Regions from separate parts of the Klebsiella scottii genome, predicted to be linked through region 1. Evidence: predicted binding sites of a transcription regulator. Region 1 holds the regulator's gene; each other region holds the start of a gene.
The links. Region 1 encodes LexA, which represses DNA repair genes until DNA is damaged. Its sites were predicted from a motif close to TNCTGTATGTACATACAGNA; they were not measured.
Positions count from the first base shown of each region.

Region 2: the regulator LexA is predicted to act here: its motif matches at 6,000-6,019, upstream of sbmC (DNA gyrase inhibitor SbmC).
Region 3: the regulator LexA is predicted to act here: its motif matches at 2,917-2,936, upstream of sulA (SOS-induced cell division inhibitor SulA).

Region 1 covers NZ_JARXNI010000018.1:340,229-351,093, reverse strand. The annotation lists gene ubiA (4-hydroxybenzoate octaprenyltransferase) at 1-806, shown strand, start outside; gene plsB (glycerol-3-phosphate 1-O-acyltransferase PlsB) at 870-3,293, opposite strand; gene QFI97_RS03525 (diacylglycerol kinase) at 3,423-3,791, shown strand; gene lexA (transcriptional repressor LexA) at 4,035-4,643, shown strand; gene dinF (MATE family efflux transporter DinF) at 4,715-6,031, shown strand; gene QFI97_RS03510 (CsbD family protein) at 6,158-6,367, shown strand; gene zur (zinc uptake transcriptional repressor Zur) at 6,461-6,976, opposite strand; gene QFI97_RS03500 (cupin domain-containing protein) at 7,091-7,579, shown strand; gene dusA (tRNA dihydrouridine(20/20a) synthase DusA) at 7,683-8,681, shown strand; gene pspG (envelope stress response protein PspG) at 8,828-9,070, shown strand; gene QFI97_RS03485 (quinone oxidoreductase) at 9,679-10,662, opposite strand; gene dnaB (replicative DNA helicase) at 10,726-10,865, shown strand, end outside.
Region 2 covers NZ_JARXNI010000020.1:553,804-564,668, forward strand. The annotation lists gene sbcB (exodeoxyribonuclease I) at 1-1,095, opposite strand, end outside; gene dacD (serine-type D-Ala-D-Ala carboxypeptidase DacD) at 1,338-2,504, shown strand; gene QFI97_RS10295 (capsule assembly Wzi family protein) at 2,658-4,094, shown strand; gene QFI97_RS10300 (molybdate ABC transporter permease subunit) at 4,084-4,857, opposite strand; gene QFI97_RS10305 (extracellular solute-binding protein) at 4,872-5,786, opposite strand; gene sbmC (DNA gyrase inhibitor SbmC) at 6,044-6,517, shown strand; gene QFI97_RS10315 (FUSC family protein) at 6,616-7,674, shown strand; gene QFI97_RS10320 (DUF496 family protein) at 7,842-8,165, shown strand; gene cobT (nicotinate-nucleotide--dimethylbenzimidazole phosphoribosyltransferase) at 8,341-9,399, shown strand; gene QFI97_RS10330 (adenosylhomocysteinase) at 9,442-10,551, opposite strand; gene QFI97_RS10335 (HPP family protein) at 10,758-10,865, shown strand, end outside.
Region 3 covers NZ_JARXNI010000020.1:2,393,746-2,404,610, reverse strand. The annotation lists gene QFI97_RS19050 (AAA family ATPase) at 1-221, opposite strand, end outside; gene matP (macrodomain Ter protein MatP) at 407-859, shown strand; gene ompA (porin OmpA) at 964-2,034, opposite strand; gene sulA (SOS-induced cell division inhibitor SulA) at 2,387-2,896, opposite strand; gene QFI97_RS19030 (TfoX/Sxy family DNA transformation protein) at 3,362-3,961, shown strand; gene yccS (YccS family putative transporter) at 3,975-6,110, opposite strand; gene QFI97_RS19020 (YccF domain-containing protein) at 6,128-6,574, opposite strand; gene helD (DNA helicase IV) at 6,697-8,751, shown strand; gene mgsA (methylglyoxal synthase) at 8,780-9,238, opposite strand; gene QFI97_RS19005 (CoA-binding protein) at 9,393-9,806, shown strand; gene hspQ (heat shock protein HspQ) at 9,838-10,155, opposite strand; gene rlmI (23S rRNA (cytosine(1962)-C(5))-methyltransferase RlmI) at 10,215-10,865, opposite strand, start outside.

The sequences.
Region 1 (10,865 bases):
CGATCGGCGCGCTGCTGCTGCTGTGGCCGACGCTGTGGGCGCTATGGGTGGCGACGCCGGGTGTTCCGCCGCTGTGGATTCTGGCCGTTTTTGTCGCCGGAGTGTGGCTGATGCGCGCCGCCGGCTGCGTGGTCAACGATTATGCCGACCGCAAATTTGACGGCCACGTCAAGCGCACCGCGCGTCGTCCGCTGCCGAGCGGAGAGGTGACGGAGAAAGAGGCCCGGGTGCTGTTTGTCGTGCTGGTGCTGCTCTCGTTCCTGCTGGTGCTGACCCTCAACACCATGACCATTCTGCTGTCGGTGGCGGCGCTGGCTCTGGCGTGGGTCTATCCATTCATGAAGCGCTACACCCATCTGCCGCAGGTGGTGCTGGGGGCGGCGTTTGGCTGGTCGATTCCGATGGCCTTCTCCGCGGTGAGCGAATCGCTGCCGCTGAGCTGCTGGCTGATGTTCCTCGCCAACATTCTGTGGGCGGTGGCTTACGATACCCAGTATGCAATGGTTGACCGGGACGATGACCTTAAAATTGGCATCAAATCAACGGCGATTTTGTTTGGCGAAAACGATCGCGTGATTATCGGTATGCTGCAGATCGCGGTGCTGGTCCTGATGGCGGCGGTAGGGTGGCTGAACGGCCTGAGCTGGGAATATTACTGGTCGCTGTTTATCGCGGCGGGGCTGTTTTTCTGGCAGCAGAAGCTGATTTTCCGTCGTGAACGCGACGACTGCTTCAAAGCGTTTTTAAACAATAACTACGTTGGGCTGGTGCTGTTCCTCGGCCTGGCGATGGGCTATATGGCGTAGTTTTCCCTGGCAGGGTCCTGACTCCCCGGCTTACGTAGCGCAAGCCGGGGCAAGTCTCAGGCGCTACGCTTCATCCTGCGCGGCGCTTTCAATCGTCAGACGCACGTCCGATGTAATCAGGTTCGCCAGCATCTGGTAAACCTTCAGCGTCTCTTCCGGCTCGGCATCGCCGGTATCGCTAATATAGCCTTCGTCACGCAGCGTCAGTACCAGAGTGCTGAATACCGCCTTATCGAAGAACTCCGGCGCGTTGATGCCGTGCAGAACCGACAGGCGCTGGGCCATCGTACGGCTCTCTTTCTCCAGCGAACTGCGGTTAATCGAGGGATTAGCGCTCAGCAGCCAGAAGGTGATGGCATAGCGCTGGAGCGTTTCGCGCGCCCCGGCGGCCAGCAGCTGCAGCAGGCGGGAGTGCGACGGGTTGATGCTTATCTCGTCATCGCTCAGCGCCAGCAGGCCCTGGCGCTGCATCTCAGCGGTCAGCGCATCGATAACGCTCGCCAGCTCTTCTTTTTCCCAGCGCAGGAACAGCTCGGCCTTCAGCAGCGGATAGAACATCTCGACGTGACGCAGCACTTCCGTGCGGGTGATCCGTCGATGCTGGGTGACAATCGCCGCCAGCAGCGAAGGCATCATCAGCATATGGGCGATGTTGTTGCGATAGTAGGTCATCAGCACCGCCTGCTCGCGCGGCAGAATGATGATGTCGCCGATGGTGTCTTTCTCAACCTCGAACTTATTCATCTTCAGCGCGTGGTCAATCAGCTCGCTGGCGGAAGCCGGCGGCGTGGTCGCATCCGGAGAGTAAGGCACGTTACGCAGCAGATCGAGATAGCACTCCAGCTGCTGGGTCAGCTGCTCGCGGGTCAGCGAACGCTGGCGCGATGCCAGCAGAGCGGTACAGCACAGGTTCATGGCGTTCGCCGCGCCGGCGTTGTTGATGCGGACCATCAGATCGGAGGCGATGCTGTTTACCGTCGGCGTTAGCCACGACGGGCGAATGGCTTCGATAGGATCGATAGACTCGCGCCACTCCGGAACGTGCTGGTTGAGCCAGGTCATCAGCGGCAGCGGTTCGCCGAAGTTAACGTACCCCTGGCCGAGGTTACGCAGCTTGCTCAGGCCGCGCAGCATCTGCGGCAGGCTCTCTTTCTCTTTCGTCGCGCCGCGCAGCTCTTTGGCGTAGGTCCCGACTTCCATCACGTGCTCGTAGCCGATGTAGATCGGAACCAGCGTAATGGGTCGGGTGCCGCCGCGCAGCATCGCCTGGATAGTCATCGACAGGGTGCCGGTTTTCGGGTCCAGCAGGCGCCCGGTACGAGAGCGCCCGCCCTCCACGAAGTACTCTACCGAGTAGCCGCGGCTGAACAGTTCGCCAAGATATTCGCGGAACACCGTCGAGTAGAGCTTGTTGCCCTTAAACGTACGGCGAATAAAGAACGCGCCGCCGCGACGGAAAATCGGCCCTGCCGGCCAGAAGTTGAGGTTGATGCCGGCGGCGATATGCGGCGGCACCAGGCCCTGGTGGTAGAGCACGTAGGAGAGCAGCAGGTAGTCCATATGGCTGCGATGGCACGGAACGTAGACGATCTCGTGCCCTTCGTGCGCCAGCTGTCGCACGCGCTCGGCGTTATGAACGTTAATTCCCTGATACAGGCGGTTCCAGGTAAAGCCCAGCACGCGGTCGGTCAGGCGAATCATCTCGTAGGAGAAGTTTGCGGCGATCTCTTCCATCAGCGCGATAGCGTTTTGCTGCGCCTTCTCGTGGGAGATTTTCTTGCTGCGGGCTTCGTCTTCCACCGCGCGGGCGATGGCTTTTGACGCCAGCAGCTTGTTGAACAGATCCTGACGCGCCGGCAGACGCGGGCCGACCGCGGCCAGGCGCTGACGGGCGAAGTGCATACGCGCCACGCGGGCCAGCTTCTGAGCAATGGTTTTATCGGTTCCGTGCTCGGACGCCATTCGGCGTAGCGACACCGGCGGCGAGAAGCGCACGAAGCTGTCGCGGCCCAGCCACAGAACGGCGAAGAATTTCTGAATACCATTAAGCATGCGCAGCGGCGGATTGAGCTCGCCCTTTTCGCGCCCTGGCGCACGACCAAACATCACTGAAACCGGCACCATTTGCACGTCGAGGTCAGGGTGGTTGCGGTGCAGATCCAGGTAGTCGTGGAACAGCTTGATGGACTCTTCTTTCGGCGTGTAGTAGGTAAATACGCGCGGGCCGCCGTGGATAAAGACGTAGCGCGGCAGCAGGGTGCCGTCGATTTCTAACGGTTCGAGCGGATCGGGTAAATCGTGCTCCAGGCACTGCGCGCGCAGCGTCAGCAGGTCTGCCTTCGAGTTATAGGGCAGAACGTACATAATCGGACGCGAGGTATCCAGCCCTAATTCCTGAGCAGGCTCTGCGGGAATAGACTTGCTTTTTACCAGCAGCCGTAATGGTAAATTCAGTAATTTATAGTAAATTCGTTGCCAGCCGGACATAAACGATGTGAAGCCTCTGGTTAATCATGCAAATGCGCGGCAAGAATAACAGAAAGTGCGCAAAATTTCCGTTGCCACGCGGCAAACGCGTACACTCATTGACGTCATTTACATAAAAAGGTTCTTTTGATGGCCAATAATACCACCGGGTTAACCCGAATCATTAAAGCGGCAGGGTATTCCTGGAAAGGTTTTCGTGCGGCATGGATAAATGAGGCCGCCTTTCGTCAGGAAGGTATTGCCACCGTTATTGCCATTGCGATCGCCTGCTGGTTGGATGTTGACGCCATTACGCGCGTGCTGCTGATAGGCTCGGTCCTGATAGTGATGATAGTCGAAATTCTTAATAGCGCGATTGAGGCGGTGGTGGACCGGATTGGCTCCGACCACCATGAGCTTTCCGGACGCGCGAAGGATATGGGCTCTGCGGCGGTATTTCTGGCGATCGTCATTGCGCTGATCGTCTGGGTTACGCTGCTGTGGGCGCACTATCGCTAAGGGTCTGTAGCATCAGACTATTTGGTTTGGCGTCCGCGGGCTGGAGGCCGATCAACCTCCCTCCACGCGGCCTGTTTTGCGTCGTGTGGAGCAGAAACGCTCCGCCGCAATCCCCCTGCGTTAGCTGGCCGCAGCGCGCGGCAAACGAAAAGAATCTCCTGATTTTTGTGTGAAATTTGATTCCAAAATCACCGTTAGCTGTATATACTCACAGCATAACTGTATATACACCCAGGGGGCGGAATGAAAGCGTTAACGACCAGGCAGCAAGAGGTGTTTGATCTCATCAGAGATCATATCAGCCAGACTGGCATGCCGCCGACGCGTGCGGAAATTGCTCAGCGCTTGGGGTTCCGTTCCCCAAACGCGGCGGAAGAACACCTGAAAGCGCTGGCGCGTAAAGGCGCAATCGAGATCATTTCCGGTGCCTCTCGCGGTATTCGTCTGCTGACTGAAGAAGAGCCCGGCCTGCCGCTGATTGGCCGCGTGGCTGCCGGTGAGCCGCTGCTGGCGCAGCAGCACATCGAAGGCCACTTCCAGGTCGATCCGGCAATGTTCAAGCCGAGCGCCGACTTCCTGCTGCGCGTCAGCGGAATGTCGATGAAAGACATTGGTATTCTGGACGGCGATCTGCTGGCGGTACACAAAACGCAGGATGTGCGTAACGGGCAGGTTGTGGTCGCACGTATCGATGAAGAAGTGACGGTTAAACGCCTTAAAAGGCAGGGTAACGTCGTCGAACTGCTGCCGGAAAATAGCGAGTTTTCACCAATCGTAGTGAACCTACGCGAGCAAAACTTTACCATTGAAGGTCTGGCCGTCGGCGTAATCCGCAACGGCGAGTGGCTGTAAGCGCCTTCTCTTAACGCAGCATCGTCTGATGCATGATGCTGCGCTGTCTCTCCTCGCTCAGGCTTTCCCTCATGCTTTTTAATGCCGCTGATAAGGCCCTGTGGCGCCTGGCGCTACCGATGATTTTCTCCAATATCACCGTCCCGCTGCTGGGCCTGGTGGATACTGCGGTTATCGGCCATCTTGATAGCCCGGTTTACCTGGGCGGCGTGGCGGTCGGGGCTACGGCTACCAGCTTCCTGTTCATGCTGCTGCTCTTTCTGCGAATGAGTACCACCGGCCTGACGGCGCAGGCGTTTGGCGCAAAGGACCCCGTGCGCCTGGCGCGAGCGCTGGTGCAGCCGCTTGGGCTGGCGCTGGCCGCCGGTCTGCTGATCGTTCTGTTTCGTATGCCGCTCATTAACCTGGCGCTGCATATCGTCGGCGGCAGCGAAGCGGTGCTGGAACAGGCCCGGCGTTTCCTGGAGATCCGCTGGCTGAGCGCCCCGGCATCGTTAGCTAACCTGGTGCTGCTGGGCTGGCTGCTGGGCGTCCAGTATGCCCGTGCGCCGGTGATCCTGCTGATTGTCGGCAACCTGCTGAATATTGTCCTCGATCTGTGGCTGGTGATGGGGCTGCACATGAACGTGCAGGGCGCGGCGCTGGCGACGGTGACCGCCGAATATGCCACCTTTATCATTGGCCTGCTGATGGCGAAACGCGTGCTGACGCTGCGGGGCGTGTCATTCTCTATGCTGAAGGGCGCCTGGCGCGGCGATCTCCGGCGGCTGCTGGCCCTCAACCGCGACATCATGCTGCGTTCGCTGCTGCTGCAGCTCTGCTTTGGCGCGGTGACCGTTTTCGGCGCGCGTCTGGGGGGCGATATCGTGGCGGTGAACGCCATTCTGATGACCATGCTAACCTTCACCGCCTATGCGTTGGACGGCTTTGCCTATGCCGTGGAGGCCCACTCCGGGCAGGCCTACGGCGCGCGCGATGGCAGCAAGCTGCTGGAGGTGTGGCGTGCGGCCTGTCGGCAGTCAGGCATGGTCGCGCTGGCTTTTGCGCTGATCTACAGCGTGGCGGGAGAGCAGATTATCGCTCTGCTGACCTCGATACCCTCGCTCCAGCAGCTCGCCGACCGCTATCTGCTGTGGCAGATGATTTTGCCGGTGGTCGGCGTCTGGTGTTATCTGCTGGACGGCATGTTTATCGGCGCGACGCGCGGCAGCGAAATGCGCAACAGCATGGCGGTGGCCGCCGTGGGCTTTGCCGTAACCCTGCTGACGCTGCCGGTGCTCGGTAACCACGGCCTGTGGCTGGCGCTGACGGTATTCCTGGCGCTGCGAGGTCTGTCGCTGGCGCTGATCTGGCGACGGCACTGGCGGCGCGGCACCTGGTTTTCATAACGTCTTTTGGTGTGAAAATGGTTAAAGATTCCGAATAATAAAATTAACACAGAATTCTCATCTATAGTTAATCATATGTCCGGCACACAGCGGGCTGTTAACTCACCGAACGATGAGGACTGAATCATGAATAAAGACGAAATCGGCGGTAACTGGAAACAGTTAAAAGGTAAAGCGAAAGAGCAATGGGGCAAGCTTACCGACGATGATATGACCGTCATCGAGGGTAAGCGCGACCAGCTGGTCGGTAAAATCCAGGAGCGTTACGGCTACGCTAAAGATCAGGCAGAAAAAGAAGTGTCTGACTGGGAAACCAAAAATGACCATCGCTGGTAGCGACGAGATGTAGAGCGTTAACCCTTTGTTATTGCCTGCCTGAACGGTACAAGGATGTACTAAAAATCCCTGATTCCCGCTGCGGCCAACGCCTCAGCGGGCTTTCTTTTTAGTCTGGATGGTGTGGTCATGGTGGCAGTGCCCCGGCGTGTTGCAGGCCTCTACCTCGACGCAGCCCGCGCACAGGCCGTGCGCTTCGATCACGTTATGGCGCAGGGCGAAGCCCATTTTGGCCGCCAGCGTATGCATGATGTCCTCTACGCCTTCCGCGCACTCTTCTTTAACCACCCCGCAGCGATCGCAGATAAACATCGCTGAACTATGGGTTGGCTGATCGAACAGGTGACACAGCACGTAGCTGTTGGTTGATTCCACCTTGTGCACGAAGCCCTGCTCAAGCAGAAACTCCAGCGCCCGGTAGACCGTCGGAGGCTTAGCCTGCGGCTCTTTACCGCGCAGGAGATCGAGCAAATCGTAGGCGCTGATCGCCCCCTGCTGTAGACTCATCAGGCGCAACACTTCAAGGCGCTGCGGAGTCAGGCGCACGCCCCGCTGCGCGCAGAGCTTTTCAGCATGCGCTAACATGTCTTGCGAAGTGGACTTATCCATGAGCATCCTCTGGTTGCGTAACGATGAAGTTGTTACTTTATCACGATCCAGGCAAAACGCCGAGAACCCACGGTTTGTGCTATACCTGATGCATCTCATTTTCGGGAGAAAACGATGAAACGACCTGATTGCATTCGACATTGGCGCGAGATGGAGGGGCCGGATGATGCCACCTATCCCGACAGCAGCGAGCTCTTTTCCATCGGCGCACCGCTGGCCCGTGGTTTAAGGCTAAACCGGCTGGGGATCCATCATGAGCGCCTGCCGCCAGGGCGTCGTACCTCTTATCCGCATGCGGAAAGCGATGAAGAAGAGTTCATCTACGTGCTAGAGGGGTATCCGGAAGTGTGGATAAACGGCTATCTGTGGAAGCTGGAGCCGGGGGATTGCGTCGGTTTTCCCGCCGGTACCGGGGTATGCCACACCTTCCTGAATAACACCGAGGAGGAGGCATGCCTGCTGGTGGTTGGCGAAGCGAATAAAAAATTTAACCGGATCTACTATCCGCTTAACCCCAGCTATGCCGCGACGCGTCAGGATCGCTGGGTCGACCATCCGCCGCAGTTCTTCGGTCCTCACGACGGTAAGCCGCGCAGGAAATAGCGTTTTTTTCCAGCGCAGGATACGGCCATTGGCGCTATGCGCCTGTGGTTTATCTTTGTGCTATAGTAGCGCCCCTTTTTACCCGGATGCCTATTTATTCGCCATGATGCCAGAATCAACGTCTACCGCCTTTGCTGCCCACCGTTTTTCCATCGCCCCGATGCTCGACTGGACCGACAGGCACTGCCGCTACTTCCTGCGCCAGCTGTCGCGCCATACGCTGCTGTACACCGAAATGGTGACCACCGGGGCGATTATTCACGGTAAAGGCGACTATCTGGCCTACAGCGAAGAAGAGCATCCCGTTGCGCTACAGCTGGGCGGTAGCGATCCGGCCGCGCTGGCGCAGTGTGCGAAGCTGGCGGAAGCGCGCGGCTATGATGAGATCAATCTCAACGTCGGCTGCCCGTCTGACCGCGTGCAGAACGGGATGTTTGGCGCCTGCCTGATGGGCAATGCGCCGCTGGTTGCCGACTGCATTAAAGCGATGCGCGACGTGGCCTCGATTCCGGTCACGGTAAAAACCCGAATCGGCATTGATGACCAGGATAGCTATGCGTTCCTGTGTGATTTCATCAATACCGTATCCGGGAAAGGCGAATGCGATATGTTTATCATCCACGCCCGCAAAGCCTGGCTTTCCGGCCTGAGCCCGAAAGAGAACCGCGAGATCCCGCCTCTGGACTACCCGCGCGTCTATCAGCTAAAACGTGATTTTCCGCATCTGACGATGGCGATCAACGGCGGGATCAGGTCGCTGGAAGAAGCGAAGCTACACCTTGAGCATATGGACGGTGTGATGGTGGGGCGCGAGGCGTACCAGAATCCAGGCATGCTGACCTCCGTTGACCGGGAGATTTTTGCGGCCAATGGCGCGGATACTGACCCGGTTGCCGTGGTGCGCGCCATGTATCCGTATATTGAGCGTGAGCTGAGCAACGGGACCTATCTTGGCCATGTGACCCGCCATATGCTGGGCCTGTTCCAGGGGATCCCCGGCGCTCGCCAGTGGCGTCGCTACCTGAGTGAGAACGCGCATAAGGCCGGTGCCGATATCAACGTCCTGGAACACGCGCTGAAGCTGGTCGCCGATAAGCGTTAACGTTTCGCTGTTTCGCTAAAATTTAGTCAAATACGCCACGCCCTGAAATAAAAATCAGGGCGTTTTTCTTTAAATTCAATAGATTATAATTGGCACGCTTCTTGTAATGTCTGAGTACAAAGGGCTATTGCTTGGGAGAGAAGAAGATGCTGGAACTGCTATTTATCATTGGTTTTTTTGTCATGCTGCTGGTAACCGGCGTATCGCTGCTGGGCATTATTGCCGCCATTGTTGCGGCGACGGCGCTGATGTTCGTTGGCGGCCTGTTTGCGATGATGATTAAACTGCTGCCGTGGCTGCTGCTAGCCGTTGCGGTGGTATGGGTGATTCGGGCGATAAATACGCCAAAAATCACCCACTACCGTAGCAACAACCGCTGGCGTTATTAAGGTAGTGAGTGGTAGGTCACAACCTGAGGAATTTTGCATAAAACGGCGTAGGTTTTGCTTATTAAATCTGTCACTATTAGCGCGTTAATGAATTCATCGCGCTGTACCCTACATACAGCCGAACTAAAAAAAGTCAGGGCTTCCATATGGAAGCCCTAAACTTTTCCCCCTCCCGTCATACTTCAGACTACAGGTGCGTTGGCTACGTTAACTCACCCCGGTCACTTACTGGAGTAAGCTCCCGGGGATTCGCTATCTTGCCGCCTTCCTGTAGCCCGAATTATTTAGGGAGGGCTTCTCGTCATACTTCAGACTACAGGTGCGTTGGCTACGTTAACTCACCCCGGTCACTTACTGGAGTAAGCTCCCGGGGTTTCGCTATCTTGCCGCCTTCCTGTAGCCCGAATTATTTAGGGAGGGCTTCTCGTCATACTTCAGACTACAGGTGCGTTGGCTACGTTAACTCACCCCGGTCACTTACTGGAGTAAGCTCCCGGGGATTCGCTATCTTGCCGCCTTCCTGTAGCCCGAATTATTTAGGGAGGGCTTCCCGTCATACTTCGAACTACAGAAGCGTTGGCAGCGTTAACCTTGCCTCGACTTACTCGTTACGGCAGCAGAAGGCTTGAGCCTTCGGTGGCGCGGCTCTCGAGAACCTCGTGCGCGCGTCGCGCGTCGGCCAGCGGATATTTTTGGCTCTCCGCTACGTCGACGTTTATCACGCCGCTGGCGATCAGCGAAAAGAGTTCGTTACTGGCTTCCACCAGCTCTTCGCGGCTGGTGATATAGCCCTGCAGAGAAGGGCGGGTCACGTACAGCGAGCCTTTCTGATTGAGGATCCCCAGATTAACGCCGGTAACCGGTCCGGAGGAGTTGCCGAAGCTGACCATCAATCCTCGGCGCTGCAGACAGTCGAGCGAAGCTTCCCAGGTGTCTTTGCCCACGGAATCATAGACCACGTGAACTTTTTTCCCCTCGGTAATCTCTTTCAGCCGCTCGGCGATATTCTCTTCACGATAGTTGATCGTCTGCCAGGCTCCGGCCTGCTTCGCGCGCTGCGCTTTTTGCGCGCTGCCGACGGTGCCGATGAGCCTGGCGCCCAGCGCTTTTGCCCACTGGCAGGCTATCAGCCCGACGCCACCGGCCGCAGCGTGGAACAGGAACGTCTCGCCGGCTTTGATTTCGTAGGTTTTACGCAGCAAATAATAGACCGTCAGACCCTTAAGGAAGGAGGCCGCGGCCTGCTCGAAAGAGATGGCCGCAGGTAAAATTGCGGCTTTATCGGCGGGGACATTATGCACCGAGCTGTAAGCGCCCAGCGCCGACTGGGCGTACACGACGCGATCGCCGGCTTTAATATGCGTGACGCCGCGCCCGACCTTGCTTACTACGCCGGCGGCTTCGGTACCTAATCCGCTCGGAAGCGAAGGGGGCGGATAGAGGCCGCTGCGAATATAGGTATCGATGTAGTTGATACCAATAGCTTTGTTTTCTACCTGTATCTCGTGTTCTGCCGGATCCCCTGCAACAAAATCCACCACCTGCAGAACTTCCGGGCCACCGTGCTTGTGAAATTCAATACGTGTTGCCATGCTTCCTCCTGAACTATGTGGTAACCTTTCGAGCCAATTTCTATAGCGGGAATTCCATTCAATATGGCAGGAAATAAACCCTTCAACAAACCCCAGACTGAACCCCGAGTCCGCGATCCTCAGGTAGCCGGGTTGAAAGTCCCGCCGCACTCGATTGAAGCGGAACAGTCGGTGTTGGGCGGTTTAATGCTGGACAACGAGCG
Region 2 (10,865 bases), on a different contig from region 1:
CTGAGTATCGACGTTGTCGGAAGGAACGAACGGCTCCGCCTCGGCAAAGATCGCCACCACTTTTTCCCGCACCTGCGGCTGGCCGCGCAGCAGCTGCAGGTTATCCCGACAGCGCTGACGGTTGATGCCCAGACGCTCCGCGTCTTCCGGGCGCAGCGTATTGGCCTTGGCCAGCACCGGGCATTTGTTGAGGTGGACCAGTTTGACCGGTACCGCCGGCAGGTCGCCGAGGTCGGCTTTGGCGGTATACAGCCGCTCGCGCAGCGCGTTTGCGTCCAGCTCCAGCAGCGGCGACATATCGCCGGCAAGGTCAACCATAATCACCGCATTGCGATTATCCGGATGCCAGGCCAGCGGAGCCACCCAGCTGGTGTTGCCGCGTGCGGCGCCGAACATTCCGGAAACGTGGACCAGCGGCGTCATCTGCGGCACGTCAATCAGCGTCGCCAGCTTGCGCTTATTGCGGAAGGTGTAAAGGTAGTCGAACAGGCGAGGCTGTCGGGTTTTGACCAGTTTCGCCATGGCGATAGTGGCATACACGTCGGCCATCGCATCGTGGGCGTTACTGTGCTCGATGCCGTTGGCCACGGTCAGATGCTCAAGGCGAAAGCTGGGCAGGCCGTCGTCGTTTTCCGGCCAGTTGATGCCTTCCGGGCGCAGCGCGTAGCAGGCGCGCATCACGTCCAGCAGATCCCAGCGCGAGTTATCGTGCTGCCAGCTCCAGGCGTAGGGATCGTAGAAGTTGCGATAGAAAATATTGCGGCTGACTTCGTCATCGAAACGCACGTTGTTGTAACCCACAATGCAGGTCTTTGGCACCGTGAACAGATCGTGAATGCGGCGGGCAAAAGCGGCTTCATTGTCGCCCTTGGCGATCGCTTCCTGCGGCGTTATCCCGGTAATCATCACCGCCTGGGGCTGCGGCAGATAGTCGTCAGCCGGCTTGCAGTAGAATACCTCGGGCTCGCCGATAACGTTAAGATCCGCATCGGTGCGGATAGCGGCAAACTGCGCCGGCCGGTCAAGGGACGGGCGGGTGCCAAAGGTTTCGTAGTCGTGGAACAAAAATCCGGGCTGGTTGGCGCTATCTTGCATAGTCTGTCTATTTTCCGTGGTGGTTGGCGTCCATACGCTAAATCGTTCGGGGTGAGCCACAAAGCCAGCGCACGTGCAGCTTGAAGTATGACGGGCTATGGTAAACGATTTGTCCGGCCATCAGAAGGGCGTCGGCCGCGCAGCGCGTTTATCGTGTCATATTTTCTTGCAATTAAACCATGATATGAAAGGAGAATTTCCGTAAAAAGGACGGCGGATCTGTAAATCTTGAGGATATGCCGTTGAAAGGCCGTTTTTTTATTGCTGTAACTTTGCTCGCTTCGAGCGTTTCTTGCGCCTTTGCCGCGAATGATTTTCCCGTCACCGTGACGCCGCCTTCCATTCAGGCAGGCTCCTGGGTGCTGATGGACTACACCACCGGTCAGATCCTGACCGCCGGTAACGAACATCAGCAGCGTAACCCCGCCAGCCTGACGAAATTAATGACCGGCTATGTGGTCGATCGCGCCATCGACAGCCATCGCATTACCTTTGACGATATGGTCACCGTCGGCAAAGATGCCTGGGCGAAGGGCAACCCGGTATTCGATGGTTCATCGCTGATGTTCCTCAAACCCGGCGATCGGCTTAGCGTCCGTGATTTAAGCCGCGGGCTTATCGTCGACTCCGGTAACGACGCCTGCGTGGCGCTGGCCGACTACGTTGCCGGCGGCCAGCCGCAGTTCGTTGCCCTGATGAATGAATACGTACAAAAGCTGCACCTGCAGGACACCCATTTTGAAACCGTACACGGGCTGGATGCGCCGGGGCAGCATAGCTCGGCCTACGATCTGGCGGTCCTGTCGCGGGCGATTATTCACGGCGAGCCTGACGTGTACCACATGTACAGTCAGAAAAGCCTGACGTGGAACGGTATTACCCAGCAGAACCGCAACGGTCTGCTGTGGGATAAAACCATGAACGTCGATGGCCTGAAAACCGGCCACACCTCCGGCGCCGGTTTTAACCTGATTGCCTCCGCCGTCGACGGCCAGCGTCGCCTGATAGCGGTGGTGATGGGGGCCGAGAGTCCGAAAGGGCGCGAGCAGCAGGCGGCCAAACTGCTGCACTGGGGCCAGCAAAACTTCGATACCGTCCAGGTCCTGCAAAAAGGTAAAAAAGTGGGCAGCGAGCCTATCTGGTATGGCGATAAGGACCAGATCCAGCTCGGCACCGACCAGGACTTCTGGTTAGCGCTGCCGAAGTCTGAGGTTTCGCGTATTAAGGCCAAATATGTGCTGGATCAGAAAGAGCTGGAGGCGCCGATCGCCGCCAATCAGCGGGTCGGGGAGATTTCGCTCTACGACGGCGATAAGGTCGTGGCCCACTGGCCGCTGGTGACGCTGGAAAGCGTTGGCGAAGGCGGCCTTTTCTCGCGCATGAGTGATTATCTGCACCACAAGCTCTGACCTTCGTGCCGCTCTCTCCCGGAGCGGCATCTTTTCCCGCAGCGCGCTGTTGTGGCGCTGGTTGGCGATTTGTTTAGTTTCAGTCAATTACCTTACCTGCTCACCTTTAAGGAAATACGCCGGCGCCCGTGCGCCTGAAATGGAGCTGGGAAGATGAAATTTTTCGCGCGTAGTGCGCTTTCTCTGGGACTTCTTGCCGTTTTTAGTCCTGCAAGCTTAGCCTCTGGCCTGGTTCTGGCCGATAACGACTTCCGCAATGATTTAGCCTGGTTATCCGATCGTGGAGCCCTCTCGTTGAGTTTATCGACCTGGCCCCTGAGCGAGGAGGAGATCGGCCGCGCGCTGGCCAACGCTCATCCGGCAACATCCGCAGAGAGGGCGGTGCTGGGCCGGGTGAATCAACGGCTGAGGTCGCTAAAAGCCGACGTGCGCGTCACCGGCTATAGCTCAACCGACAGGCCGGGAACGCCGCAGGGCTTTGCCGGGTCTTATCCTGCCGACCACTCGCTCTCCATCGCGCTCAATAACAGCGGCGAATGGTGGGATCTGCACCTGCAGGGCAACGTTGAAGGAGACAAGCGCATCGGCAATAGCTCCAACGTTAACGCCAACGGTGCTTACGGGGCGCTGAAGCTGTGGAACCAGTGGCTGGCGTTTGGCCAAATTCCGCAGTGGTGGGGGCCCGGCTATGAGGGGAGCCTGATTCGTTCCGACGCCGCGCGGCCGATGACCGGTTTTCTGCTGCAGCGCGCCGAACAGCGGGCTCCGGAGAACGCCTGGCTAAGCTGGATTGGCCCCTGGCAGTACCAGCTTTCCGCCAGCCAGATGAGCCAGTACGCGGCGGTACCGCATACTAAAATTTTTGGCGGCCGCCTGACGGTATCCCCCTTTACCTCGCTGGAGCTGGGCGCTTCGCGCATTATGCAGTGGGGCGGCGAGGGGCGGCCTTCCTCCTTTGGCAGCTTCTGGGAGGGGCTCACCGGGCGCGATAACACCGGCGATTCGGCGGACGATCCGGGCAATCAGCTGGCGGGCTTTGATTTTAAACTGAAGCTGGCGCCGACGACGGGCTGGCCGGTGAGCGTCTACGGGCAGATGATCGGCGAGGATGAAGCCGGGTACCTGCCGTCCGCCCACCTTTACCTCGGCGGCGTCGAAGGGCATCACCAGTGGAACAGCAGCGCGATTAACTGGTACCTGGAGGCGCACGATACCCGCTCGAATATGGGGCGCACCAACTACATCTATAACCACTTTATCTATAAAGATGGCTACTACCAGCAGGGTTATCCGTTAGGCGACGCGATGGGCGGCGACGGGCGTCTGTACGCCGGTAAGGTCGAACTGGTGACGGAGGAGAATCAGCGCTGGAGCGCGCGGCTGGTTTACGCCGAGGTGAACCCGAAAAATCAGCGGATTAATAAAGCCTTCCCGCACGCCGATACCTTGAAGGGCGTGCAGTTAGGCTGGAGCGGCGACGTGATGCCCACCGTGCGCCTCAGCACCTCCCTGTGGTATACCGACGCTAACCACAGCGACAGCGACGATCTGGGCGCCAGTGTCGGGATTGAGCTACCTTTTAGCCTGTAACCGCCGGCGGCGTTTTTCGCCGCCACGTCGTGCCTCTTCCCAGCGCAAAGCAGGCCAGCGGCAGAGGCAGGGTGACGATCAGCAGCATCCACAGCAGGGTATAGACCGCGTCAACGCCGTCGTTTTGCAGGTTGGTATAGAGTTTTACCGGGATCCCCTGGGGGAAATAGGCAAAGATCATCACAATGCCGAACTCGCCGACGGCGCGTACCCAGGCCAGCGCCACCGCGGAGGCCAGCCCCGGCAGCGCCATCGGCAGGGCTAGAAAGCGAAAGCGATTCCAGCCCGTTGCCCCCAGCGTTTGTCCGGCTTCAAGGATCGCTTTCGGCACCGTGGCGAAGGCGGAGCGGGCGACCACGATAAAGTAGGGCAGCGCGCCGTAGACCTGCGCCATGACAAAGGCGGCGGGATTGTTCACCAGCGTGACGCCCATTCGCGTCAGCCATTGTCCGGCCAGCCCGTAGGGGCCATAGGCCGAGACCAGTAAAATCCCCATCGCCAGCGGCGGCGTCAGCAGCGGGATCATCAGCAGCAGCTCCGCCAGCAGACGCCGACGACCGCTGGCCTGCGACAGCCACCAGGCGGTCGGCAGGCCTATCGCCACGATCGTCGCCAGCGCCAGGCACCCCAGCCCCATCGACACGAGGATCGCATCGTCGTCCCGCCAGGCCAGCCGCAGATGCTGCCACGGCGTGACGCTGATTAGGGTGAGGAAGGGGACGCTGAGCAGCAGCAGAGCCGGCAGCGCGAGCCAGCCGGCAATGCGCCCGGCGCGTTTTACCTGGCGTATAGGTTTTCCCCTTGTGCCGCGGCGTAGCCGTACTGTTTAAACAGCTGCTGCCCCTGAGCGCTCTCCATGAACCGGATGAATTTTTTCCCTTGTTCCACGCCGTTCGGCGCGTTTTTCAGCACCGCGGCGTAGAAGACCAGCGGCTGAGTGTGCAGCGTCTGGTCTTTACCAGCGCTGTCCTTAATGGTGAAGCTGACGGTGTCATACCACTGTTTCGCCATTGCCGGGTTGCTGAGGTTAATCTCATCGGGCAGCGCGACGTAGGGCAGGTGGGCGGAGAGGACTTCGCTTTCGTAGCCCGCCGCGGCGTCAACCTGGCCGCTCTCCAGACGGCTTAGCAGGCCGCCCTCCTGGTGGGTCTGCGCCGGGTTTTGCAGCTCGCCGAGGATTTTTTCACTGATGCCAGGCTGGCGGTAATACTTCTCGGCCAGCAGCAGGGTAAAGACGATATTCTGGCCCTTAGGATCGACGTACGGGTCTGTGCGGCCAAAGCGGACGTCTTTCTGCGTCAGCAGCTTCAGCCACGAGGCATCCTGGTTTTTATTCGCGGCGGCAAACTGCGCGGCATATTTCCCTTTGGGGCTCCAGGCGACCACCATGCTGGTGCTGGCGACCGGGACAGCATCGTCAATCAAGCCGGCGTCTTTCAGGATTTGCATCGGGCCCGGGGTAATGGAGACGAAAACATCGGCGGTCAGCTTGTGGCTTGCCAGCAGGCGCGCCATGCCGTAAGCGCCCTGGCCTTGGCCCTGATAATCGCCGTTTTGCGCTTTGGCAAACGCCGGGCCTAGCCCCTGATCCATCACTTTACCCATCGAGCCGGCATAGGTGACGCGAATATCCTGCGCCATAGCCGCGGGGGCGAACTGCAGTGCCAGCATTGCTGCCAGCGCAAACTTCATTTTTCCTTGCATCGGTAGTTCCACTCGTTATGTTTTTATTTACATAACGATTATCAATAATCAGCGCGGCGAAAACAATTTATGCGCAGGCGGCATTGAGGTGCGGTTGAAGTATCGGTTCTGCGTGTCGGCTTCCTGAATGATTTTTCAGCACCGGCCAATGGCGACTCTGTGAATCCGCGCACATACTGTTTTTTGGCTGCCTGCTACATTGCATGTATATTTATACAGTATTTCTTATCAATAGCGGAGGCAATATGAACTACAGCGTTAAGTCCCTTGGTGCGCGTAAAATCGCCGGTTTTCATATGGTTGGGCCTTGGGAACAGACCGTTAAGCAGGGTTTTGAACAGCTGATGGCATGGGTCAGCAGTCGCCAGATCCCGGCCCGGGAGTGGGTCGCCGTCTATTACGACAACCCGCAGCAGGTGCCGGCGGAAAAGCTGCGCTGCGACACCGTGGTAACGGTGGACGACGACTTCGTCATTCCAGTCAATAGCGAAGGCGCGATCCTGACCGAGATCGCCGGCGGAGAGTACGCTTTCGCCAGCGCGCGGGTGCTGAACCATGATTTCTCCACGCCCTGGCTGCAGTTCTTTGAAAGCCTGCTGCAAAGCAAAGAGTACCAGCTGGCGCCAAAACCCTGTTTTGAGCTCTATCTTAACGACGGCAATCACGACGGCTACTGGGATATCGAAATGTACGTGGCGGTTGAGCGTATCGGCAGGTAGGCGCTTATCCCCGGAGTGAACAAGGTTTCTTACATTAGCGTGATGCTTGCGGTGAAAAAGCAGTTACAATTGGCCTTTTCTTCTTAGCGGAGAGGGTCGTGCGCGCTGATAAATCACTTAAGCCTTTAGAAATTCGTCTGTATCGCCATTACCGAATCGTGCACGGCATACGCATCGCGCTGGCTTTTGTTCTCACCTTTTTACTGGTACGGCTGCTGAACGTACCGGAAGGCACCTGGCCGCTGATTACTCTGGTGGTGGTGATGGGGCCGATATCGTTCTGGGGCAACGTGGTGCCGCGCGCGTTTGAGCGGATCGGCGGCACCATCCTCGGCTCCGCGCTGGGGCTGGTGGCGCTCAAGCTGGAGCTAATCTCCTTACCCGTTATGGTGCTGTGGTGCGCGGCGGCGATGTTCCTCTGCGGCTGGCTGGCCTTAGGGAAAAAACCGTACCAGGCGCTGCTGATCGGCATTACGCTGGCGGTGGTGGTAGGGGCTCCGCCGGGAGACATGAACACCGCGCTGTGGCGAAGCGGCGATGTTATCTTCGGTTCCCTGCTGGCGATGCTGTTTACCGGCATCTGGCCGCAGCGGGCGTTTCTGCACTGGCGTATCCAGATGGCAAATTACGTCACTGCCCTTAATCGCCTGTATCAGGCCGGGATCTCGCCAAACCTGGTCGAGCGTCCGCGGCTGGAAAAACACCTGCAAAAGGTCCTGAACGACGTGGTGAAAATGCGCGGCCTGATTACGCCGGCAAGCAAAGAAACCCATATCCAGAAGGCCATTTTCGAGGCGATTCAGACCGTCAGCCGTAACCTGGTCTGTATGCTTGAGCTGCAGGTCAACGCTTACTGGGGCTCGCGGCCGGGGCACTTTGTGATGCTAAATTCCCTTACGCTGCGCGAAACTCAGCAGATGACCCAGCAAACGCTGCTGACCATCGCCCACGCCCTGTATGAAGGCAACCCGCAGCCGATCCGCGCCAATACTGAAAAGCTTAATGAAATCGTCGCCGAACTGCGTCAGCTTATCAAAGAGCATCCGGGCGAAAACCTCTCGGAAACGCCGATACACGGCTACGTCTGGCTGACGATAGAGCTGGCGCGCCAGCTTGAGCTGCTGTCGAATTTGATCTGTCGGGCGTTGCGTAAATAAAAGCCAGATGCGCGAGAACGACCACAGGTTGCTTCGATTCAGCAGCATTTAGGGGTATGATAACCCTAAAGGAAAAAACATTGTCATCAGCGGCTGCTAACAGTTATGTTAGCCCTATATTGCAGTCGCTTTAGCGAATCCGAATCTCAAATATTAGGGGTATAAAAATGGAAACAACTAAGCCTTCTTTCCAGGACGTACTGGAGTTTGTTCGTCTCTATCGTCGTAAGAACAAACTGCAGCGTGAAATTCAGGACGTTGAGAAAAAGATCCGTGATAACCAGAAGCGCGTACTGCTGCTGGACAACCTCAGCGACTACATCAAACCGGGCATGAGCGTTGAAGCTATCCAGGGCATCATTGCCAGCATGAAGAGCGATTACGAAGATCGCGTTGATGATTACATCATCAAAAATGCTGAACTCTCTAAAGAACGTCGCGATATCTCCAAAAAGCTGAAAGTGATCGGCGAAGCGAAGGTCGAAGAGTAATCTCCCCCGACCCTGCCCGGCGGCGGTTCTCGCCGTCGGGAGTTCTCCCCGGCATTCCCTCTGAACGACTCCTTTCTTCCGTATGGCGAACCGCCGTATAACGCAGGCTGCTGGCCTGAACGTAGAAAAATATGCGCGCAACGGTCCGCTCCCTTTTAGCGCTACGAGGAACATCATGGACACACTTTCGGACCTCATTGCCGACATTCCGCAGCCGGATCGGGCGGCGATGGCCCAGGCGCAGCAGCATCTTGACGGTTTATTAAAACCCCCCGGCAGCCTGGGCCGCCTGGAGGCGCTGGCCGTGCAGCTGGCTGGAATGCCGGGGCTGAATGGTCAGCTGCGGCTGGCAGAAAAAGCGATCGTGGTGATGTGCGCCGATCACGGCGTCTGGCATGAGGGCGTGACTATCTCACCCCAGGCGATTACCGCGATTCAGGCGATAAATATGACCCGGCAAAATACCGGCGTTTGCGTCCTGGCGGCGCAGGCGGGGGCAAAAGTCCGGGTCGTCGACGCCGGGATCGATGCGGAGCCGATCCCAGGCCTTGTCGACTTAAAAGTGGCGCGAGGCAGCGGCAATATTGCGCAAACGGCGGCGATGAGTCGCGAACAGGCGACGACGCTGCTGCTGGCGAGCATCAGCTATACCCGCGAGCTGGCGTCTCAGGGCGTGACGCTGTTCGGCGTTGGCGAACTGGGAATGGCGAACACCACGCCGGCGGCGGCGGTGGTGAGCGTGCTCACCGGGCGCGATGCGCAGGATACCGTCGGCATCGGGGCAAACCTGCCGCTGTCGCGGCTGGCGCATAAGGCGGAGGTGGTGCGTCGGGCCATTGCCGTCAACCAACCGCAGGCGGAGGATGGCCTGGAGGTGCTGGCGAAGGTTGGCGGTTTCGATCTGGTTGGCATGACCGGCGTCATGCTGGGGGCCGCATCCTGCGGGCTGCCGGTGGTGCTGGACGGCTTTCTCTCCTGTGCATCGGCGCTGGCGGCCTGCCGTATTGCGCCGGCCGTTCATCCCTATCTGATCCCCTCCCATCTGTCGGCGGAAAAGGGCGCGCGCATTGCGTTTGAGCATCTGCAGCTTGAGCCGTATCTGGATATGGGGATGCGTTTGGGTGAGGGGAGCGGCGCGGCGCTGGCTATGCACCTGGTAGAGGCCGCCTGTACGGTGTTTAACGAGATGGGGACCCTTGCGGAGAGCAATATCGTCCTGCCGGAGAGCCGTTAACCGCCAATCAGGGCGCCGTCAGGCGCCCTGTTGCTATCCGGCCTACAGCGCTTTTTGCCACACGCTCTGCGGCAGCAGATAGACCTTGGCCTCGGCCTTCCTGCCATCGGTCACGATATGGTGGATGCCGCTGGTCATCACCGCCAGCGTAACGTCAAACGCGTTCAGGCTATCGCCAAAACCGGCGGTCAGGTTGAGCATCGAACCGTTGGCCATCAGGTAAACGGTTTTACCATTCATTTGATAGGCGTTGATATACGGCATCACCTCTTCATGGCTGAACTGGCGCAGGTAGCCGCAGTCAATCTCTTCCGCAACGTGGCCGACGTTAAGGATAAATACCCCGTCTTTCGCTTTATCCAGCGCGCTGCTGTTAACCACCTTTTTAGCGCCGGTTGCCGTGGCGACGACGTCAGCCGAGGCAATGGCGTCCTGCAGTTCGACGACATGCCAGCCGTCGTAAGCCGCCTGCAGGCGACGGGCAGGGTCGACTTCGGCGACCATCACCTGGCCCCCGAAGGCTTTTGCGGCGGCGGCAACGCCCTGGCCCACCAGGCCATAGCCGATCACCAGCACCTTTTTCTCATGCAGCGTGAGATGGGTGGTCTGGAAGAAGGTGTGCCAGGCGGTCAGACCGACCATGTGGCGGTTATGCAGGCCCTCTTTAACCGGCAGATCGTCCCAGTTAAAAATCGGATAGCCCGGGCGAATATCGCCCAGCCGGCTGACGCCGGAACCGGTCGCTTCCAGCCCGGCCACGATATTGCCAAATTCGCCGCGCTGGTGGAGCAGGGTGGTGATATCGGCCCCCATTTCACACAGATGCGTTGGCCCCCAGGCGATGGCCTTTTGCCACGACTGCTGCCAGTCGGCATCGCTCATATCGCGCCAGGCGCTGGCTTCTGCTCCGCGCGCGACCAGCCAGCTGACGACCTCGTCCTGTACGGTGGTCGGGTTACAGGTTGTTAAAAATACCTGCGCGCCCTTTTCCAGAATGCCCTGCACCAGCGGGATCATTTTCATATCCAGATGCATACAGCAGGCTAGTCGAACCTGGCTCAGGTCGGGAAGTGCGGCAACCTGGCGCAGAGTGCGCGGCATGTTCTGGCTGGCCCATGCCACTTCTTTCTCTAAATTAATATTATTATTCAACGTATTATGCCTTCAATCCGTAGAGTGGGTGAAATCCCGAACGAGGATGATTCTAGCGTAGTAAGGTGAAATCACATAGCCGGGGTCAATGGCTGCCGGTCAGAGGACGCGAGGGGGATAGGCATGAAAAAAACGTGGTTGTTAAAATATGGTTAAAAAAAGAAAATAAAATATAAGAAATTTATATGACCTGAGCGAGCAGTGAGATGTTAAGCGTTTTACCTTCCGCGGTGTTTTCGCGGATCCGCATTTTTATCGGCCGCCTGAAGCCTCATGCGCTGCCGGTTGCCAGAAAGCATATTCTCCTCGGCTCC
Region 3 (10,865 bases), on a different contig from region 1:
GCAAACCACTGCAGGTATTCCGGTTCTTCCGGAGCCTTAACCAGCATGAACGGAGAAATGGTCGGAGTCACCAGAAGCTGCTCCAACGCATAGAATAAACGGGGCTGCAGTTCGCCTGACAGGGAAGCCTCTGGCTGGGCTAAATCAGCTTGTGTAAACAGCGCCTGATAACTTTCCGTATCAGGAGCAAGGTCGTTTCGGGTAAGTTTCGTAATGGTCAAAGTCGCTGTTTTTTAGTGAGATGTAAAACGCGCGATTATACCTTATGCCGCGTCTGAGCACACGGAGGATCGTGTTTACGTTAACGATAACGACGTAACGCATATCACGAATGATGATTTATTCTCAGCACATCGAGAAAAAACTGATATCCTGAAGTGAGTTACACGGTCACATTGAGATCGCAATGAAATATCAACAACTGGAAAATCTTGAAAGCGGCTGGAAATGGAAATATCTGGTTAAAAAGCACCGGGAAGGTGAGCTGATTACCCGCTATATTGAAGCCAGCGCAGCGCAAGCCGCGGTCGATGTCTTACTGACGCTCGAAAATGAACCTGTTCTGGTGAACGCCTGGATTGAGCAGCATATTAATCCGGAGCTAATGAACCGGATGAAGCAGACTATCCGCGCGCGGCGAAAGCGTCATTTTAACGCTGAGCATCAGCATACGCGCAAAAAGTCTATCGATCTGGAGTTTGTGGTCTGGCAGCGTCTCGCTGGCCTGGCGCAGCGACGGGGAAAAACGCTGTCGGAAACTATCGTACAGCTGATTGAGGACGCGGAGCATAAAGAGAAGTATGCCAGCAAGATGTCCAGCCTGAAGCGCGATCTGCAGGTATTGCTTGGTAAGGAGTAGCCCGGAAGGCTGATAGTGGTGCGCGCGGGCGCTTTTCGCGCTGACGCTAAATTTGAGACAAAAAAAAACCCCGCATCAGCGGGGTTTTTTATCGGTAGTAAAACTTAAGCCTGCGGCTGAGCTACTACTTCTTTGTAACCTTTAACTTCGATCTCTACGCGACGATCCGGAGCCAGGCAATCGATCAGTGCAGCGCGAGCTTTCACGTTGTCACAGGTGTTGCCAGTAACTGGGTTGGATTCGCCCATACCGCGAGCGGAGATTTTACCAGCCGGGATACCTTTAGAAACCAGGTAATCAACAACAGACTGAGCACGTTTCTCAGACAGCTGCTGGTTGTAAGCGTCAGAACCGATGCGGTCAGTGTAGCCCAGAACAACTGCGGAACCGTCTTTCGGATCCATGTTGCTCAGCTGGGTGTACAGCTGATCCAGAGCCTGCTGGCCTTCCGGTTTCAGGGTAGATTTGTTGAAGTTGAACAGTACGTCAGACTTCAGAGTGAAGTGCTTGGTAGTCACTTCCGGAGCCGGAGCCGGAGCAGGAGCTACAACCGGAGCTGCTTCTTCCTGACCGAAACGGTAGGAAACACCTACGCTCAGCATGCCGTTATCAGGACGTGTGCCAACGGTACCTGCATCACCGATGTTGTTAACCCACTGGTATTCCAGACGAGTAGCGATGTCGCGAGTCATTGCCCACTCGATACCACCAGCAAATACCGGGGATACGCCAGTGTCGTGTTCGCTGCGGGAAGTACCGGTGGAACCGTAGTTACCCTTCGAATCTGCACGCCAGACCATACCACCCAGACGGGTGTAGATGTCCAGATCGTCAGTGATCGGGTAACCCAGTTTAGCAGTCAGCTGAACGCCCTGAGCTTTGAAAGCGCCGTTATCAACGCTGCCTTTATAGGCCATACGTCCCAGCCAGTCGTAACCCATTTCGAAACCGAGGTACGGGTTAACCTGATAGCCACCGAACGCACCAGCACCCAGCTGATCGTTACGGGTCGGGCCATTGTTGTTCTGGAAACCGTTACCGTAGAAACCGGTATCGTGATACTGGGACCAGCCCAGTTTACCACCTGCATACCAGGTGTTATCTTTCGGTGCGGCCTGCGCTACGGTAGCGAAGCCAGCCAGTGCCACTGCAATCGCGATAGCTGTCTTTTTCATTTTCTGCGCCTCATTATCATCCAAAATTCGCCATGAAGTTACAAAAGACCTCACGGTTAGATCCTTCACCCGGGGCGTGACTTGTTGTTAACTATGCTGATACATGCAGCGTAAGCCGATCACCCCTGGCGATGTAAAGTCTACAACTTAGTTCGAAACTTACAAGTGTGAACTCCGTCAGGCATATGAAAAAAAAGGGTTGTATACACAATATTTAACAAATATGGTTAGTTTTCGTTCGCCGATAAAACCTGCGAGACCGCATCAGACAGGCATCCGCACAAAAACAACCCTTATTAAAGCACGTCCTTGTACTGCGCAAAAAAAATTCCAGGATTAATCCTAATTTGGCTTAATGATACAAATTAGAGTGAATTTTTAGCCCGCTCAGTTGTCTCCCATGCTGGCTTGTATTTCCCACTGGCCTCATGATAAACCCCATCGCATGACCTTCTTCCGCGGCATTAACCAGCCGTTCATGTTCTTCGGCCGTCAGTTCATCCGCCAGCCAGCCGATTACTACGCTATAGTTACCCGTGCGCAGGGCGCGTATCATTGATTCTACCGTATTGAACGGGGAGAGCTGGTTTATCTGCATGACTTTCGATAGCGGCAGGCCGGAGGATTGCACCCACTCGCGGCTCAGCTTCTGTTTTGGCGTTAGCCAGAGCTGCCAGCGGGATTGCTGACCTAGCTGCTGTAATAAAGGAAGCAGCAGTAGCTGTGTCATCATCGGCTGATCTTCACGGTAGACAATCTCACTAATCAGCCCGCTGGCTGGTTGTTCGACGGCGTCATGGGAGTGGCGACGTACTGAAGCAGAAGTCAGTGATGAACGATTTGCGTAAGCTGAAGTAAGCATTGTCTATTTCCGCCTGTAGTTACTGTATGCATATACAGTATATCCAGGCGGCGAAAAGATCAACCTCATTTATCGTGTTGTCGCTCGAAATTTGTTCGACATTGTCGGCCGCGTTGGCGAAGACCTGCTCTCGCCGCGGTAACCCCGCGGCATAAATTTTTGGCGACAGAAACCTCAAACCGCGCAAGCGTACCTGCGTATCTTTACGCCCCCCCGGCGCAGCGCTGCTCTTCCCAGGCACAAACTATTTGTGCAACTATTAATTAATGCTCCGGTTATATTTTATTTTTAATACATCCGCTTTCGCCGAAGAGTAATTTCTTGAAAGCACCTCGCAAAATGGTGAGTTGCCTGAGTGGAACGTTAAAATCATCTTGCCGCAATAAAGGAACTCACTTATTTTCTGAACTAACGGATCCGTTAACTAAATTACTCCGTATTCGCATGATTAACCAAGGAATAATCATGAAAAAAATCTCATCCCTGCGGTTTCATAAATTTCAGAAGTGCTTATCGCCATTAGGAAAAATAATCTGCCGTCCTTTGTTTGGTGGCTATAGCCTGGCAATAGACGACACCGTATTTGCGATGGTTGCAGAGGGGGAAATCTATCTTAAGATTTGTGAGCAGGGCGCTGCGTATTGTGTCGCCCACGCAAATCCACTTTTAAAAATGCGTAAAAACGGGCGCCCAATTTTTCTAAAATACTATCAGATAAATGAAACGCTTTGGTGTGACAGTAAAATGCTTTTCAAACTATCGTCGCTTTCATTACAGACCGCTCAAAGAGAAAAGAACCAGCAGCGTTATTCTGGCAGGTTGAAAGATCTGCCAAATATTAGTTTCCACATGGAGCTACTATTAATTAACTCCGGCGTAATAGATCAGCAGGCGCTGCGCCTTATTGGCGCGCAGCGTGCGTGGCTTAAGCTGCGAGAGTCGAATAAAGCGCTGACGCTGAATATTCTCTATTCGCTGGAAGGGGCCATTACCGGGGTTCATGCCGCCGCGCTCCCGACGGCACGGCGCCAGGAGCTGCAGGAATGGGCTCTCAACCAGCGGTAAGATAGGCCGCGATTTACTCGGGTCGAACGGCCACCTGCTGTTGGAGGCGGCAGATTTCCGGTAATAGCGCTAACAGCAGACCGATTTGCTGGAGCACCAGCGGCTCTTTGCTATCGGCACGAGGTTCGAGGTGTTGGATCCGGGTCTGCAGGCGGGTGAGCGCCTGCTGTACCCGCTGTTCGTCGGCCGGGGAATGATGTAGCGCATCATCCACATAGCAGACGGCGTCATCCAGCAGCGCCAGAGTCTCGGGCGTGGTCAGCTTTTCACGGTGCGCGCCCAGCGCTGAAATATAGCTGGTGAAGGTATGATTCAGGCAAAGCAAGCGGAAGGCCGTTTCGCGGATGTCGGCATTTGCCCGCGGCTCTGTTGATAAATTTGATACCACTGAGGCCAGCTCGCCGTCCCGACTATGGGCATCCCGGCGCGCAACCCGATATGCCAGACGGTTATCGCGCCCCTGATGATACTGTTCAAGAATCGCGTCCAGGTATCGGCAGTTGGCGTTTATGGCCTGATCCAGAACCCGCGGCAGGTTACGGAATTTCCAGTCCGGCCAAATAAAGCTGACCGCAGCCCAGGCAATCGCACAGCCGATGAGGGTATCGAAGATGCGCGGCAGGGCGACCTCGAAGCCTTCTCCCAGCAGGTTAAAGCACAGCAGAACCAGCAGGGTAATGAACATTGTGGCGTGGGCATATTGTACATTGCGAAAGGCAAAGAACAGGACGCCGGTAAGGACGATCAGCAGCAGCTGGCCTTCCACCGAGGGTACCAGCAGCAGTATCGGTAGACCGATAGCGACCCCCACCAGGGTGCCAATAATCCTCAGGGCCAGGCGGTGACGGGTCGCGTTATAGTTTGGCTGACAAACAAACAGGCTGGTCAGCAGTATCCAGTAGCCGTGATTTAGCCCGGTTAGCTGGATAAACGCGTAGCCTGCGCATAGTACCAACGACATCCTCACCGCGTGGCGAAAGAGGGCCGATTCCGGTGACAGGTTGCGGCGTAACCGCAGCCAGATATCGCTAAAGCCGCTAAGCTGGTCCTCCGCGAGCAAATTCTCCGTAGTACCGTGCGCTGGCGCGGCAACCTGAGCGGACTCAATAGTTGCCAGCTGGGCGTCAATCGCTCTCAGGTTATTCAGCAGGAAGCCCAACGCTTTGACCTGCTCAAGGGGTTCTCCGCTGGCACGCACGCGGTCGAGGGCGGCATCAAGATGCATAAATGCGCGCTCGAAATGCGCATCGTGCTGGTACGGTTCGCGCAGCAAAATAGCGCGGGACAATTTCTGACAGGCCTGGGCCTGCATCGACAGCATACGCTGAAAGCGAAACATAATGTCACTGTAGCGAAAACGGTCGCGTAGCGTTTGATACTGGATATGCGATGAGCTGGCGCGCTCGTGGATATCCTGGGCAACGAAGTAATACTGCAGCGTCCGTCGGGTGCCTCGCTGCCCGCGGTCGCCGCGCAGACGGGTGAGCAGCGACGTTTTAGTCTGGTTGAGCGTCGTGACCAGCAGGCCATTCGCGATGGCCAAATCGTAGAGTGGAGCCTGGCTTTCATCTTCAATATCCGGGTCAAACATACGGGATTTGAGATCCAGATAGCGCGCCAGCAGCTCATAGCTGCGCGCAAGATTGTCCTGAAGCGGGCGAATCGGGAAGATGATATGTCCGGCAAGCGTCAGCAGGTTGTACCAGACGGCACCGGTCAGCAGAAATAGCGGCTGTAGATACCAGCGATCGTAGAGCGTGACCCCCAGCATGGTGTAGATAGCGATCAGCAGAGCGCCGAAGGCGATCGTGGCGTAACGCTGTCCCAGGCCCCCGAGTAAAATAAATCCGGTGGTAGAGAGGGTTAAACCGATCGCAAATAGCCACGGCCAGGGAAAAAGGAGCTCCACCGAAGCCGATGCGATAAAAAAGCACACCAGGGTGATGGCCAGGTTGCGTAACCGCCCGGTCAGGCGGTCGTCGAGATCGGTTAACGCGGCGGCAACTACCCCCAACGTTAATGGAATAGTTAGTTTTACTTCGCCAAGCCACCATGGAACGGCGGTTGTGCCGCAAAGTGCGACAAAAATCCTGGCGTTATAGAGCCAGGCGCTGTTCCATGTATAACGGCGTAGCAGGGGGCTAAGCATGTCAGTATTCCGTCCGATTACTGGAAGCGACGGCGCGCATTGGCTTCGCGAGCGGCACGCGCGGTTTCGACGGAAACAACCCGACGTCCCACAGGCCACAGCGCAATGGCGGCGATTTTAAAGTTGGCGATACCAACCGGGATACCAATAATGGTCAGACACTGGGCGATGCCGCTAAAGATATGCATCAGGCACAGCCACCAGCCGAAGAAAATAAACCATAAAATATTCAGCACGGTACCGCCTGCATTCAGCAGGCTGTTTTTGCCCTGAGGCTCGAGTTCATCGACGTGAATGGCTTCATTCCCATAGGGGAGGAGGGAGAGTCGGGTAATTTCCCAGCATGAGCGGGTCAGCGGCAGCGTGAAGATCAGAATAATGCTGACCAGCGTCGCCAGCAGCCAGCCCAGCGTGGTGGCGAAACCACCGAGGATAAAGTTCAAAATATTCAGAATGGTACGCATAACCCCTCCGTTCACTCCTGTGGATAATAAGACCCGGCCATTGTAACGTTTTTTACGCTGGAGCACCCGGTCGCTGGCGGTTAAACTTAAAAACATCCAACCTGATTGAAATTCGGCATGATATGGAACTTAAAGCGACAACATTGGGCAAACGCATGGCACAGCATCCCTATGATAGGGTGCAGCTGCTTAACGCCGGAGTAAAGGTTTCCGGTGATAGCCACGAGTATCTTATACCTTTCAATCAGTTATTGTCAGTTCATTGTCGGCGCGGTCTGGTCTGGGGCGAACTGGAGTTCGTGCTTCCGGATGGCAAAGTCGTGCGTTTGCATGGTACCGAATGGAATGAAACCCAGCGTTTCTTTCATCATCTGAATACGTTATGGCAGCAGTGGAGCGCGGAAATGAGCATCATTGCCGCCGACGTACTGAGCCAGCAGCTGGCTGAGATCGCCCGCTCCAGCGCAGAAGGCAAATGGTTGACCCGTCAGCAGGTTAGCGACGTGCAGGGTAAAATTCGCCGGGCGCTCACCGGGCTGCCGATACCGACCAGCCGACTTGACGCTTTCGACAACTGCCGCGAACCGTGGCGTCAATGTCAGAGCTGGCTGGGTGACACCGAGGTGGCCAGACTGGCCCACAATCAGGCTTTCACTGAGTCGATGCTGGAACAGTACGGCGCATTTTTTGCGGGCGTGGAGTCTTCACCGCTTAACCCGGCGCAGGCGCGTGCGGTGGTTAACGGCGAGCGTTCTCTGCTGGTTCTTGCCGGCGCCGGCAGCGGCAAGACGTCGGTGCTGGTTGCCCGCGCCGGATGGCTGCTCACAAGAGGTGAAGCGGCGGCTGAGCAGATTCTGCTGCTGGCGTTTGGTCGCCAGGCGGCGCTGGAAATGGATGAACGCATTCGCAAGCGGCTGAGCACCGATGATATTTCGGCGCGGACATTTCATTCACTGGCTCTGCATATTATTCAGCAGGGCAGTAAGAAAGTCCCGTCTGTTAGCCAGCTCGAGAGCGACAGCCCGGCGCGTCAGGCGCTGCTGCTGAAAAACTGGCAGCAGCAGTGCCAGGAGAAAAAAGCTCACGCCAAAGGCTGGCGACAGTGGCTGGAAGACGAGATGGGCTGGCAGGTGCCGGAAAACGATTTCTGGCAGGATAAAAAAATAGAGCGACGAATGGCGAGCCGCCTCGATCGCTGGGTCAGCCTGATGCGTATGCACGGCGGCTCACAGGCGGAGATGATTGCCGGCGCGCCGGAGGAGATACGCGAGCTTTTTGCTAAGCGCGTAAAATTAATGGCTCCGCTGCTGAAGGCGTGGAAAACGGCGCTGAAAGAGGAAAATGCGGTCGATTTCTCCGGCCTGATCCATCAGGCCATCAATATTCTTGATAAAGGACGCTTTGTCAGCCCGTGGAAGCATATTCTGGTCGATGAATTTCAGGATATTTCACCGCAGCGGGCCTCGCTGCTGGCCGCGCTGCGCCGGCAAAATACCCAGACCACGCTCTTTGCGGTCGGCGACGACTGGCAGGCAATCTATCGCTTTAGCGGCGCCCAGCTTTCGCTGACTACCGCGTTCAACCACTATTTTGGCGAAGGGGACTGCTGCGCGCTGGATACCACATATCGCTTTAATGGCCGCATTGGTGAAGTGGCGAACGGCTTTATTCAACAAAACCCGCACCAGCTGAGCAAGCCGCTCAACAGCCTGAGCGCCGGAGATAAAAAAGCCGTTACGCTGCTGGCGGACGATAAGCTTGATGATTTGCTCGATAAGCTGAGCGGCTATGTGAAAGCTGATCAGCGGATCCTGCTGTTGGCGCGCTATCATCATCTGAAACCCGCCGCGCTGGAGAAGGCCGCAACGCGATGGCCGAATCTGCAGCTCGATTTTATGACGATCCATGCCAGCAAAGGTCAGCAGGCGGATTTCGTGATTGTCCTTGGGCTTCAGGATGGCGATGATGCGTTCCCGGCTCCGGCGCGGGAGTCGATCATGGAAGAGGCGCTGCTGCCGCAGCCGGAGGATTTTCCCGATGCGGAAGAGCGGCGTCTGCTGTACGTCGCCATCACGCGTGCACGTCTTCGCGTCTGGCTGCTGTTCAACAAAGAGCGGCCGTCTGCGTTTGTGGAGATGCTGGAAGAGCTGGATGTACCGGTAGCAAGAAAACCGTAACGGCTGGCGGCCTGGCCGCCAGCGGGGTTTACTTAAGACGTTCCGCCAGGTAACGCTGATAATCCGGGATCAGAATATCGAGAGGCTCGCCAAAGTGCGGCGACAGGATAATAAAGTCGGCGGTTGAAGCATTGGTCGCAACGGGAATGTTCCATACCGTCGCCAGGCGCAGCAGCGCCTTAACGTCCGGGTCGTGAGGCACGGCGTTTAGCGGATCCCAGAAGAAAATCAGTACATCAATTTTCCCTTCTGCAATCAGCGCGCCGACCTGCTGGTCGCCGCCCATCGGGCCGCTGAGCATCGCGTTAACTTCAAGCCCGGTTGCCCGGGAGATGAGATTTCCGGTGGTGCCTGTTGCGTAGAGTTCGTGTTGAGCCAGCAGCGCCTGGTGGCGAGCAACCCACTTCATCAGCATATCTTTACAGTGATCGTGAGCAACCAGAGCGATATGTTTGCGCGCGGGTAGCGTACGTGTCGTCAGTTCCATAATTTCATTCCACATTTTAGCCTGCAGACAGATTACTGGAAGTGACTGTTGCTGCAAGCATCAGGGTGAAAAATTTTGACGTACCCGTTAGTCAGGGTAGATGGCCGGTTAGCCTGGATTAGCTTACACTTGGGCTAAATAGCGGGAGGATAAAATGAAAGAGAACGATATCGCAGGCATTCTGACCTCAACACGGACTATTGCGCTGGTGGGAGCCAGCGACAAACCGGACCGCCCAAGCTATCGGGTGATGAAGTATCTGCTGGAGCAGGGGTATCACGTGATCCCGGTTTCGCCGAAGGTAGCGGGTAAAACGCTACTGGGGCAACAGGGCTACGCAACGCTGGCAGATGTTGCGGAAAAAGTGGATATGGTCGACGTATTTCGCAACTCCGATGCGGCGCTGGGCGTTGCTCAGGAGGCCATCGCCATCGGTGCGAAAACGCTGTGGCTGCAGCTAGGCGTGATTAACGAGCAGGCGGCTGTTCTGGCACGAGAGGCAGGGCTAAACGTGGTGATGGATCGCTGTCCGGCGATTGAAATCCCGAGATTAGGTCTGGCGAAGTAAATAAAAACCCCGCCGTTGCGGGGTTTTTTTGCTAGTTGCGCAGTCGAGGCGCCTGAAGCTGCTGGCGAATGGTCCTCGCCAGCTCGTCCATTGACGGCTGCTCCGGATGCTCATCGCTGGGCTCGCTGCTGAGCTGCGCTTCGGCAAGATAGGTGTGAACGGGCTGGCCATCCTCATCTTCCATCACCACATGATACCAGGGCGATGCCCGCAGCTCGTCATTGGCCGCAATTTCGTCCTCCGCCGGTTCTGCAAGCGAATATTCTGGATCGATATCAACAACCACGCCGAGGAAGCCTAACAGCGTATGGCGAACCTGCTGGCCGATACCGAATTTGCTGGCAATCATAGGCACCTCCTGGGAAACGTTATTACCTGCTATATGCGGGCAACGTTCCGCTTTTCAAGTTACATGATGCGGCAGGCAAACCCTTTCAGATACAGACCTTCCGGGTAGGTTGCGATCACGGGATGGTCGGCAGCCTGGCGGAACTGTTCTATAAATTGTACATCACGTCCGGCGTCAATTGCGGCATCGGCGATGATTTTCTGAAATAAATCGGTAGCCATCAGACCCGAGCAGGAGAAGGTCAGCAGGATCCCGCCGGGATTAAGCAGCTGGATAGCCAGCATGTTGATATCCTTATAGCCGCGGCAGGCGCCCATCAGCTGGCTTTTGTTCTCAACAAACTTCGGCGGATCCATCACGATCACATCAAATTTTTCATTCTGGTCACGATACTTACGCAGCAGCTTAAAGACGTCATCGCGGACAAATTCAGCTTTGGAGAGATCGAGCTGGTTCAGTTCGATATTCTGCTTCGCCACGTCCAGCGCTTCCTGGGAGGTATCGACGCTGATCACCTGACTACAGCCGCCCATCAGCGCGGAAACGGCGAAACCGCCGGTATAGGAGAAGCAGTTGAGGACGCGTTTGTCGGCGACGTAGCGGCGGGTCGCCAGGCGGCTATCGCGCTGATCGAGATAGTAGCCGGTTTTATGGCCGCCCTGAATATCCACCAGCAGCTGCATTCCGTGCTCGGTGATGGGCAGCAGCGC